Regions from separate parts of the Clostridium felsineum DSM 794 genome, predicted to be linked through region 2. Evidence: riboswitches for the same ligand, from Rfam matches in the RefSeq annotation. Region 2 holds a riboswitch; each other region holds the start of a gene.
What was found. A riboswitch is a leader RNA that binds a small molecule or an ion and turns the genes downstream of it on or off. The one in region 2 is predicted to bind thiamine pyrophosphate.

Region 1: linked by a shared signal. The riboswitch ahead of cytX (putative hydroxymethylpyrimidine transporter CytX) and the one ahead of thiC (phosphomethylpyrimidine synthase ThiC) in region 2 are both predicted to bind thiamine pyrophosphate.
Region 3: linked by a shared signal. The riboswitch ahead of CLFE_RS09775 (TatD family hydrolase) and the one ahead of thiC (phosphomethylpyrimidine synthase ThiC) in region 2 are both predicted to bind thiamine pyrophosphate.

What each region holds. Positions count from the first base shown of each region.
Region 1 is NZ_CP096980.1:861,375-865,669, reverse strand. It holds gene thiD (bifunctional hydroxymethylpyrimidine kinase/phosphomethylpyrimidine kinase) at 1-123, opposite strand, end outside; gene thiM (hydroxyethylthiazole kinase) at 150-971, opposite strand; gene cytX (putative hydroxymethylpyrimidine transporter CytX) at 964-2,139, opposite strand; TPP riboswitch at 2,206-2,311, opposite strand; gene CLFE_RS04125 (sensor histidine kinase) at 2,449-3,453, opposite strand; gene CLFE_RS04120 (response regulator transcription factor) at 3,450-4,121, opposite strand; gene CLFE_RS04115 (FtsX-like permease family protein) at 4,135-4,295, opposite strand, start outside.
Region 2 is NZ_CP096980.1:980,845-985,139, forward strand. It holds gene CLFE_RS04700 (lysylphosphatidylglycerol synthase transmembrane domain-containing protein) at 159-1,187, opposite strand; gene CLFE_RS04705 (glycosyltransferase family 4 protein) at 1,202-2,236, opposite strand; TPP riboswitch at 2,439-2,566, shown strand; gene thiC (phosphomethylpyrimidine synthase ThiC) at 2,662-3,972, shown strand; gene CLFE_RS04715 (DUF2161 family putative PD-(D/E)XK-type phosphodiesterase) at 4,041-4,295, shown strand, end outside.
Region 3 is NZ_CP096980.1:2,072,364-2,076,658, forward strand. It holds gene purH (bifunctional phosphoribosylaminoimidazolecarboxamide formyltransferase/IMP cyclohydrolase) at 1-444, shown strand, start outside; gene purD (phosphoribosylamine--glycine ligase) at 466-1,716, shown strand; TPP riboswitch at 1,785-1,888, shown strand; gene CLFE_RS09775 (TatD family hydrolase) at 1,940-2,677, shown strand; gene CLFE_RS09780 (MTH1187 family thiamine-binding protein) at 2,696-2,989, shown strand; gene CLFE_RS09785 (ABC transporter permease) at 2,961-3,713, shown strand; gene CLFE_RS09790 (ABC transporter substrate-binding protein) at 3,728-4,295, shown strand, end outside.

The DNA of each region.
Region 1 (4,295 bases), 120 kb from region 2:
TGCGGTAAGTGCTGTAATGGCACTCATTGCATACATTTTATGTGCAGTTATAGTTTTAATATCTGCTTGAATTCCTGCGCCTCCACTACAATCTGATCCTGCAATAGTTAAAACTTTTTTTATCATTTTACTCCATCTCCTCTGCAAATTTAATATTCCTTATATTTTGCACCCTTTTCTAGCTTATCTCCTGTTAAATTAAATACTTCGTCTATTATATAATTTCTATAAGTTACGTTTCCATCTCTTTCCTTAAGCCTACTATGTGCTAGTTCTCCACAAAGCCCCATGGCAGATATTGATGCTGCTACTGCTTCTAAAAAATTATCTTTATTTGCACTAATATAAGCCGATGTCATTGCTGTAAGCATACATCCTGTACCTGTAATTTTACTCATACTAACATTACCATTTCTAATTACATAAGCTTTATTTTTATCTGCTACAATATCTATTGGTCCTGTAATTGCAATTACTGCTCCTACTTTTTCAGAGAATTCTTTAGCAAATTTAATGGCCGTATGAAGGTTACTATCACTTATTTTATCTTCAATATCTGCATCAACTCCTTTAGTTGAACCTTTACCTAAAGCTAATACTTTTATTTCTGAAATATTTCCACGAATAGCGGTAAACTTAACTTCTTCAATTAATTTTAGAGTTGTATCACATCTAAGTTTACAAGCTCCTACCCCCACAGGATCAAGTATAACCGGATGCCCGAGTTTATTTGCTTTTTTCCCTGCCTTAATCATTGCTGGTATAGTTCTCTGATTAAGTGTTCCTATGTTAATATTAAGCCCACTGCATATAGATGTAATCTCCTCCACTTCTTCTATATCATCTGCCATAATAGGCGAGGCTCCACAGGCAAGAAGAATGTTAGCACAATCATTTGCTGTAACGTAATTTGTTATGTTGTGTATTAATGGATTAAGATTCCTTACTTTTTGTAATCTTTCTTTAAACATCTCTATTTCCTCCAAACATTATATTTTTAAAGCAACATAATATCGCCGTTATTGTCATTGCTGGTATAGTACTACCGATTGGTGTATCAACACTAATAAAGAAACGATAAATAACAAAACCAATAACCCAAATAATTAAATTTGACATATTATATTTATCATTATGATATTCTTTTTTTATAATAAAGAAATCTACTATAAGAATAGAAATCATTGGGGCAAACACCGAACTAATAAAATATAAAAAATTCTCATATTGTTCAATGGGTGTAAAATATGAAAGTATCATACCTAAAATACAACTTCCTATTGCTATATGTTTACCTTTTACACCTTTTATAACACTTTCCGCACTTACTCCTGCTGAATATGCATCCAAAAATGTAGTAGTAACCGTGGAGAATATAATTATTATAAGAGCAATACTTCCACCACCAACACTTAGTATGATTTTGGAAATATCACTTTTCCCAGTGAAAACTGTAGCACCAAGTCCTATAATATACATCCAAGAGCTAGTGAAAAAATAAACTATTACACTAACCGCTGTTGCTTTTTTAGGTTTTTCTGCAATTCTTGTATAGTCTGATATAAGCGGTAACCATGAAAGTGGCATAGCTATTGCTAACTCCATAGCACCTGAAAAGCTAATATTTCCTACATATACAGGTTTTCTAACATCTTTGAATATAACAGTACTTAAAGCTATTGTTGTAATAAACAAAGCTGCCATAGCAATTGTATTTAATTTGCTTAAATTTTTAACTCCAACTAATATCCATATAATAATTAAAAATCCTATTACTATAATCCACATTAATTTTCCACCTACATTAAGTGTAGAATTTGCAGCATTAGCACCACTTAATATCATTACTGCTGTCCATCCAATTAGTTGTAGAATATTAATTATAGAAAAAAATAATGATCCTCTTTGTCCAAATGAATTTTTTACTGTCTCCATTGAACTTTTTCCTGTTATTCCACCAATTAGACCTGCAAAGTACAATAATATACATCCAACTAAATGGCCGATAATTATAGCCATTATTCCCTTTTTTAATCCTATAGGTGCAATTAATGTTCCTGTCAAAATTTCTGCTATCGATATTGCTGCTCCAAACCAAATAAGTCCATTTGAAAATACTGATGTTTTTTTGTCTTCCATAAGCCTATCATCCTTTTTAAGTAAAAAATAAAAGCGGAGAATAACCTTTTCTGGCACTCTCCGCAATAAATCAAACATACAATTTCCTACGTTGGCATTATCCAAATCAGGTATAAGGGTCGAAGCTTTATACTTCCTCTCAGCCTGAACACAAGCTCCCCTACTTTATTTAATTTTTAATCAAAATAAATTATACCACTTCTTATTAAATCATTCTACAAAAATAGTCATTAAAATTGTAGTAAAGAATCTTCCGGCAAATTAATACTCTTAACAAATATTATCTAAAGTTTAAATTTAAATTATTATTTATTCTTGAATTATTATTTTCACCTTTGTGCCGTGCTTTGAAGCAGATGTTATACGAATATCATGTCCTAACTTCTTTGCCAGTTTATAACTCAAATATAATCCTACTCCTGTTGATACAGATTTCTTTCGCCCATTCAATCCAGTGTATCCCTTTTGAAAAACTCGCCTCATGTCTTCCTCTTCAATTCCAATTCCTGTGTCCTCAACAAACAATTTCTGATTACGAAAATTATTCTCTCCATAAATATGTATAACTCCATTTTCATAAGAGTATTTTACAGCATTATCTAAAACTTGTTTTACAATAAAACATAGCCATTTTTCATCACTATTTACTTCAAAATTCAAATTTTTAATGTCTAAATTAATGTATTTATTATTAATATTCGAATATTCAGTTTTTAGACATTTATTTACAATCCCTTGTAAATTCACATTGCTGATTTGACAGTCCTTTGAAAAATCATTTAGCTGACTATAGCAAATTGTTTTCTGAATCATATCTTCAATTTTAATAATTTCATCTGAAATATTATACAGCACCTTTTCTGTTGGATTGTCTAAGCTATTTTCAATTATTAATTTAGTTGCTGCAATAGGTGTTTTTACTTCATGAACCCAAGTCTCAATAAATTCAATATCTTCAATCTTCCTTTCTTCAAATATGTCCATTTTCCTTTCAGCATTTCTCTTCAACTGCATCATCAACTTCGTATATAATTTTCGTTCATACGATGTTGGCTTTGGCAATGAAACAATAAAATCCAAATCTTCATTTCCAATCAATTCCGAAAGTTTTTTACAATATCTATTTAATCTTATATAATCCACAATTATATATATAACAAAAATAAAAAATACCACTACTATAGAATAAAAACCATTCGTTTTAAAAAATGCACAGTTTTCCGAAAGTGCAATTATCATACCTGGAAATACCACAAATAATAAAGCTAAAATAAAAAGTTCAATTTTTTCTTTTAAATAATCTGACACTTTCATATGATATATCCTTCATTTCGAATGGTCTTAATCATATTTTTGCATCCAATATCATTTAATTTCTTACGAAGTCTTGTGATATTTACGGTTAGTGTATTGTCATCAATAAATTTCTCATCACTCCAAAGCGTTCTCATTATTCTTTCTCTACTTACTATTTTTCCCTGATTTTTTAGTAATATTTTAAGAATTCCCATTTCATTATGTGTAAGTTCATCTCTTATATTTCTACGTGAAATCATTCCATTATCAGCATTAAAAATCAATTCTCCAAATGATAAAATATTGCTATCAACTTCATTATAAGAATATGTTCTTCTGAGCATTCCTTTTACCTTTGCTAATAAAACTTCAATAGAAAACGGTTTTATAAGATAATCATCTCCGCCCATATTAGTACCAAGAACAATATCTGTTTCCGAATCTCTTGCAGATACAAAAATAATGGGTGCTTTTGAAATTTCCCTTATTTTCTCACACCAACAGAATCCATCATTTCCAGGTAAATTAATATCCATTAAAATAAGTTCTGGTTTGAAAGTAATAAATTCATCTATTATCTTTTTAAATTCCACAATTCTAAGACATTGAAACCCCTGTTTTTCAATATTTTCGCATATTATTTCACTAATATTAGGATCATCCTCTACTACCATAATCTTATACATACTATTCCCTCCATTACGAAACAGCGTTATTACTCCATATTGTTTTCATATATCCTTTTACTGAAAACAGATAAAAAATACTATAAATTATAAAATATATTACCACAACCAGAAGTGCATATACAAGTATTGGAGAATCTGTAGTCAAAGTATACATCATATTCTGATATGTTT
Region 2 (4,295 bases):
TAATTCATACAAAATAAGTATAAGTAGTATAAAGCTAGTTTATATAGTTTTAATGTTTTATCCTTGAAGTCAAATCATAACTCACCCTCTTCCTTAAATATTATAACTCATATTTTACTTATAATAGAATAATATTTTGTTAAAATTGAAAATTTTTTTTAGGATGAAGATGTTGCCTTATCTTTATCATTTTTTGATGAAAGCATGGAAAATAAGCTTCCAGATAAAATACATGAATAGTAAGAAAGTATTCTCCAAATTAATATAGCCGATAGAATCATTTTTTGAGGGAAAAACAACTTGAAAATCAAAAAGAAACCGCCTTCAGCACCACCCTCACCGCCGGGAAGTGGAATACAAGACATAATTATTGTTAAAAAAACCTGAGCTGATATCATAGTAAAAATATTAGCTGAGTTAAACCCGAAGCTTCTGTAAACACAATATGGAATTGAATAGTATATTGTCCACTGAATGAAAGTAAGTATGCAGGCATTAAGGCATACAATTTTGTTGTTCCATATTATAGATGAATTTTTATGAAAGTTAACTAACCCTTCTTGTATTTTTTTAAAGCGTTTTTCAGGATTTTTTATTATTTTAACTTTTCCAAGTAATGATATTATAATGTGAAGAACTTTTTCTGTTAAGTTATGATTTATTAAAAATGAACATGCTACTATAATAATTAAAGTGTTAAAAGTAAAGCCTACAACCCAAAAGTAGGTAAAATACTTTATATTGCCTCTAAAATAGTTGAATTTTAATAGTACAACTAATATAGAGTATATTGTAAACACTGTCTGATGAACTATAAATTTAATCATTAATATAGAACTAGCGCTAGCACCTGGAATACCATACTCCGTCATAGCGTAAAATTGAGCGGGCTGACTTCCAGAAGCAAAAGGAGTAATGGAACCCCAGAATTGTCCTATCATGGCAAATTTTATTGACTTGGTAAAAAGGTTCTTTGATTTGTGAATTATTGTAGTTATAATATGAAGTATAATAGATTCAAGTAGCCAAAATATAAGCATGAAAATTAAAGCTATAATTATCCAATGCATATCTAATTTAGAAACTATAGTAGCTAACGAACTAGAGCTTTTGTTAAAAATGAAAAAAGATAAAAATATACCAGCACATAATATTACTACAATTAAGTTCAAGATTTTGTTTCCCATTAATTTTATTACTCCTAAATTTTATTTTTTTTATAATATATTTTGTTATAGAAAGATTTCCATTGTGTTAAAACGTGTTCTTTTGAATAAAAATCATGACAACGTGCGGAATTTTCACTCCATTTATTATACATAGTATTATCATTTTTAAGATTTCTTATTATACTAGAAAATTCATTAGTATTACTTCCTTTTAAATAATAATCAAATAGTATAACTTTATATATATCTATATCCCTTAGAAGAACAGGAATTTTTAATGACAGTGCTTCTAAGATAGACATGGGAAATAGTTCATTGTAAGAAGGTAAAAACATCAAATCTGCTGTATTGTAGAGAGAGTTCATTTTTTCTCTATCAATAATTCCTAAAAACTTTACATTATTAGGAGGATTTTTTACTATTTCCTTTAGTTCTGCATAGCCTTCTGTTATGCTGCCGAAAGAAAATCCACCCGCCCATACAAACTGAATATCAGGAAGCTTTTTTGCGGTTTCTATAAAATCTAGAACACCTTTTCTAGTTTGCACTTGGCCTACCCCTAATACTATAAATTTATCAAGTGGAATGCCAAAAGATTTTTTAAAGGATAGTCTCTTTTCTTCTGTGCATCTATAAAAATTATCTTCTGAAACAAAGTTTGGTATATAGGTTGCTTTTGATTTTTCTATTCCATAGTTTTGAAGCACGTCTATAAAATAGGGATTTACTACGACTAAATAATCGACCTTTTTATAAAACCATATTATGTATTTATAAAATATTTTTTTTACTAAAAGCGGCAGTTTTAGGCTGTCTTCAATAGTTTCAGGTACAAAATGTACATATGCTACAGTAGGTCCCTTAATTTTAAAAAAGGGTATACTAAGAAAAAATTTAAAGTCTATTGTATGATAGTGTGTTATGTCACAGAATTTAAATTTATTTATATTAACCTCAAACTCTGAATTGAGTTCATTTTTTACTAAATTAACTTGTTCAATATATGCAGACATAACACCTTGACCTTTAACTTTTTCTGCTGATGATAACATATTAATTGTGAGCATAAATAAATCTCCTTTGAAAGTTATTTGCTTAGGGAAATACTATATTAATAAAATATACCTGCCAATGATTATATTTCCATATAGCTTATATTATATACTATAAAACTTAAAAATCACTTTAAATTTTCTTAATAATTTCTTTTATAAAATATATACTTGATATGAGACGTAGTTAAGTGCTATAATTAAGGAAAATTAAATATATTTTAGCTAGGGGTGCCTTTTTAGGGATTATGTATAATATAACTAAAAAATAGGCTGAGAGGATAAGTCCAACCCTTTGAACTTGATGTAGTTAACACTACCGTAGGGAAGCAGTACATTATATTATATGTTATATAAGTTTTTTGAGCTTGCCGTTTGGTGAGCTTTTTTATTTTATGATGTAACTGAATCCTAATATAAAATTAAAAGGAGAGTATATTATGGATTACACAACACAAATGGATGCAGCAAAAAAAAATATTACAACAGAGGAAATGAAAATTGTTGCAGAAAAAGAGAAAATGGATATTGATGAATTAAAAAGTTTAATGGCAGAAGGAAAAATAGTTATACCAGCTAATAAAAATCACAAGGCTATAAGTGCTGAGGGTGTTGGACAAGGCTTAAAAACAAAGATAAATGTAAATTTAGGTATATCTAAAGATTGCCAAAATCTAGATATGGAGATAAAAAAGGCGATAGTAGCTATAGATATGAAGGCAGAAGCAATCATGGATTTAAGTTCCTTTGGAAAAACAGAGGAGTTTAGAAAAAAATTAATAGGTATGTCAAAAGCAATGATAGGTACAGTGCCTATATATGATGCAATTGGATTTTATGATAAAGAACTTAAAGATATAACTGCAGAAGAAATGATAAAAGTTGTAGAGAAACAAGCTAAAGATGGTGTAGATTTCATGACTATTCATGCTGGAATAAATAGAGAAACAGCAGAAATTTTTAAAAGAAATAAAAGAACTATGAATATAGTTTCAAGGGGAGGCTCTTTATTATATGCATGGATGGAATTAAACAATAAAGAAAATCCATTCTATGAATATTATGATAAAGTGCTTGATATATGTGAAAAGTATGATGTAACTATAAGTCTTGGAGATGCTTGCAGACCGGGATGTATAGATGATTCTACGGATGCTAGTCAAATAACAGAACTTATAAAGCTTGGAGAACTTACTAAAAGAGCGTGGGGAAGAAATGTACAGGTTATGGTAGAAGGACCAGGGCATATGGCTATAAATGAAATACAGTCAAATATGATTATTGAAAAGAAGCTTTGTCATGGAGCACCATTTTATGTATTAGGACCTATTGTTACAGATATAGCACCAGGATATGATCACATAACTAGTGCCATAGGAGGGGCTATTGCAGCAGCAAGTGGAGCAGACTTTTTATGCTATGTTACACCAGCAGAGCATTTAAGACTTCCAAATGTTGAAGATATGAAAGAAGGTATTATAGCATCAAAAATTGCGGCACATGCTGCGGATATTGCTAAAAATGTAAAAGGAGCTAGAGAGTGGGATAATAAAATGGCAGAGGCTAGACAAAAACTAGATTGGAAAGCTATGTTTGATTTATCTATAGATAAAGAAAAGGCAATAAGATATAGAAAAGAATCTGTGCCTGAAGATCCTGATACATGTACTATGTGTGGTAAAATGTGCGCAGTTAGAAATATGAACAAGGTTATGGAAGGTAAGGACGTTAATATACTAAGAGAAGACTAGAAATAAATTTTAAGCTAATAGGTCAGTTGTATTATAATATATACTATAATTAGCTTAGAGGTGTTAATATGGTTACTGAAGATATAAGGGAAGAAAAACTCTCCAAACCCATTGAAGATTTTTTTATAAGTGAAGGATACGTAGTTAGAAGTGAAGTTGAAGATTGCGATGTAACAGCAATAAAAGAAGATGTGCTAATAGTTATTGAACTTAAAAAGAATTTAACGGTAAGGCTTTTATCACAAGCTGTAAAGAGACAAAAAACAGCAGATCTTGTTTATATAGCTGTTTTGAAACCTAAAAAAATTAAGATGAATTCTAAT
Region 3 (4,295 bases), 1.1 Mb from region 2:
GATAATTTTGAACTTGCAAAGGTTGATGGCGCAATGCTTGTTCAAAGTGCAGATGATAAACTTACTGAAAAAATAGAAGTAGTTACAGATAAGAAGCCAACGGATGATGAAATGAGAGATATGATTTTTGGAATGAAAGTAGTAAAGTATGTAAAATCCAATGCTATTGTTGTTGTAAAAAATGGTGCAGCTGTTGGAATTGGTGGAGGTCAGGTTAATAGAATTTGGCCAGCTAAAGATGCAATGGAAAGAGGAAGTGGTGCTACTGTTCTTGCATCAGATGCTTTCTTCCCATTTGGTGATATAGTAGAAGAAGCACATAAAAATGGAATTAAAGCTATAATTCAACCAGGTGGATCTATAAGAGATAAGGAATCCATTGATGGCTGCAACAAATACGGAATTTCAATGGTTATGACAGGAACAAGACATTTTAAGCACTAGTTTATATTTGGAGGTTAATGTATGAAGATTTTGCTTATAGGTTCAGGAGGACGTGAACATGCTATGGCATGGAAAATGGCACAAAATAGCACTGTTGAAAAAATATATTGTGCACCGGGAAATGGCGGAAGTGCAAAAGAAAATAAATGTGAAAATGTAAACTTAGAAAAAACAGAAGAACTTATAAAGTTTGCAAAGGAAAATAATATAGATTTAACGGTAGTCGGACCTGAAGCTCCTCTTGTTGAGGGAATAGTTGATGAATTTAAAAAGGCAGGACTTAAAATATTTGGACCAGGTAGTTTAGGAGCTAAGCTTGAAGGAAGTAAGTCTTTTTCTAAGGACTTTATGAAAAAATACAATGTTAAAACAGCTGAATATGCAGTCTTTGAAGATGCTAGTAAATCTCTTTCCTATTTAAAAAGCTGTTCATATCCTATAGTTATAAAGGCAGATGGTTTGGCAGCAGGCAAGGGAGTTGTAATTTGTGAGGATTACACTTTAGCAGAAGAAACTATTAAATCCTTTATGGTTGAAGATGTTTTCAAAGGTTCTGGAAAAAAAGTTGTAATTGAAGAATACTTAGAAGGTGTAGAGGCTTCAATTCTATCAATTACAGATGGAAAAACTATAATTCCTTTTGTGTCTTCAAAGGATCATAAACAAATTTTTGATGACAATAAAGGACCCAATACAGGTGGAATGGGAGCTATTTCTCCAAATCCCTACTGCACAGAAGCTGTACTTAAAAGTTTTAATGAAGAAATTTTAAAGCCTACTTTGGTAGGTATTCAAGAAGAAAGAATGGATTTTGTTGGAATAATTTTCTTTGGACTTATGATAACAAAAAAAGGAGTATATCTTCTTGAATACAATGTTAGACTTGGAGATCCAGAAACACAAGTAGTTTTATACTTAATGAAAAGTGATTTTGTTGATTTAATAAATGCTGCAATAGACAAAAAACTTAGTGATTTTGATTTAAAGTGGCATGAAGGAAATGCTTGCTGTGTAGTTGCTTCTTCAAAGGGATATCCTAAAAAATATAATACGGGTTATGAAATAAGTGGAATAGATGATGCAGGGGATAAAGTATTTTGTGCAGGTGTTAAGTTAGAGGATGGAGTGTATAAAACCTCAGGGGGAAGAGTTTTGTGCGCAACTGCTAAAGGAACTACTTTAGACGAAGCTATAGAAAGAGCTTATAGGGATATAGAAAAAATTAAATTTGACGGAATTTACTATAGAAAAGATATTGGAAGAGCAAAATAGGGAATATAGCTATTTACATTTGAAAAAATAAGTGGTAGCATAAAGATGCTGACAAAATTTAATATGTAAATTAGTGCTAGGGGTGCCTTTTGGCTGAGAGAAGTTATAAAAACTTTAACCCTTTGAACCTGATTCGGTTAATTCTGACGAAGGAAAGCTTTTATAACGTTAACTTAAAGCACTATGTTTATAGTGCTTTTATTTTTTTATTAGGGAGAAAAAAATGTTTGTAGATGCACATAATCATTTGGACTTTTTTGAGAGTAAAGAAAAACTAGACAAGGCATTAGGCATTATAAGAAATGAAGAAATACTTACACTTGGATGTTCCATGGATTGTAAAAGTTATGAATTTACGAAAAAACTAGCCGTGAAAAATAAAAATATTATTCCTTGCTTTGGTATTCATCCTTCTAAAGCTCATGAAAATTATAAAAAACTTGATAAATTTCATGAATATATAAAGGAGAGCAGAATAATAGGAGAAATAGGGCTTGATTATGTATGGGTTAAGGAAAAGGAAAAATATCCTTATATGAAAAAAGTTTTTATATATTTCTTAGAGCAAGCCAGAAGATACAATAAAATAACTAATATACATACAAAGGGTGCAGAAGGAGAAATATATAATTATATAAAAAAGTATAAGCTTAAAACACCTATAATTCACTGGTACAGCGGTGATAAAGACACTTTAAGAAAGCTTTTAGAATATGGCTGCTATTTTACTATAAGTGTTGATATTGAATATTCTAAGCTTTCTAAGGAAATTGTTCAATTCCTTCCTCTTGATAAAATACTAACAGAAACAGATGGACCAACTTCTCTTCAGTGGGTCAATGGAAGATATGGTTATCCAAGTGTAATTAAAGACATAGTAAAGGAAATAGCTAAAATAAAAAAGGTTAAAGAAGGTGAAGTTGAAAAAAGCATATTGAATAATTTTAAATCATTAATTTAAGAAAGAAGGATTTGTATTATGAAACCAGTTGTAAATGTAAGCTTGCAGGTACTTCCAGTTGTTGAGGAAAAAAGACTATATGAGGTAGTTGATAAGGTAATAGAATACATAAAAGCTTCAGGTGTAAAGTATATAGTTGGACCTATGGAAACTACTATGGAAGGTGATTTAGATACACTCATGGAAATAGTAAAAAAGGCTCAGGAAATATGCATTAAGGAAGGCTCAGAGAGAGTTGCATCTGTTGTAAAAATAGATTATAAGGCTGAAGGCGTGACTATGAATGAAAAAGTGGGAAAATATAAAGAATAAATTATATCCAGTAGCCGCTATAATAATTGTAATAGCAATGTGGCAGTTTATAGTGGATTTTAGAAAAATACCAGGGTATATAATTCCATCACCTAAGGATATATACCTAACATTAATTAGTGAGTTCAATGTGATAATTGACAACACGAAAGTTACAATTTATGAAGCACTTGTGGGATTTCTTATTTCTATAATTTTTGCTTTTATACTTGCTATAATAATGGATAGTTTTAAGGTTATTAGAAAGGCCATTTATCCTATAGTTGTTATCTCACAAACTATACCAACCATAGCAATTGCACCACTTTTTATAATATGGTTTGGCTTTGGTCCGCTGCCTAAGATAATAGTGGTTGTAATAACTTGTTTTTTTCCTATAGCAATAAGTCTTGTGGATGGTTTTGAAAAAATTGATAAAGACTATATAAATCTATTTAAAAGTATGAAAGCATCTAAACTTCAAATTTTCTATCATTTAAAGCTTCCATCCGCTATGGTAAATTTATTTTCTGGAATTAAAATAGCATGTACCTATATGATTATGGCAGCAGTTATAGGTGAATGGTTAGGTGGAGATGGAGGCATAGGTGTTTATATGGTAAGAGCAAAAAATGCCTATGCGCTAGACAAGGTTTTTGCAGCAATTGTCGTCATTGTGGTTATAAGTATAGTGTTAATTTATATTGTAGATTTTATCCAAAAGAAGATAATTCATTGGAAATAAGGAGAGCGATTAAAGTGAAAAAGAAAAGAATATTATCATTAATATCTGCAGTTGTTATGACAGCAATTGCTATTACAGGGTGTGCATCTAGTAGCAGTTCAAGTACTAAATTAGATAAAACGACTGTAATACTAGATTGGACACCGAATACAAATCATACTGGAATGTATGTAGCTTTAGATAAAGGTTACTATAAAGAAGAGGGTTTAGATGTAAAAATTCAACAGCCTTCAAGTGGCAGTGTTACTAATCTAATTGCTACTAATAAAGGAGATTTTGGTGTAAGCTATCAGGAAGATGTAACTTATGCTTTAACAAGTAAAACGCCACTTCCTATTAAGGCAATTGCAGCAGTTTTACAGCACAATACCTCTGGATTTGCAGCACCTAAAAGTAAAAATATTAAATCTATTAAGGATGCAGAAGGAAAAGTTTATGGTGGCTGGGGTTCACCTTCAGAGGAAGCAGTCATAAAGGCTATAATGGAGAAAAATGGAGCGGATTTTAGTAAGCTTAAAATAGTTAATATAGGAAATGATGATTACTTTGCAGCTACGAAAAAGAACGTGGATTTTGCTTGGA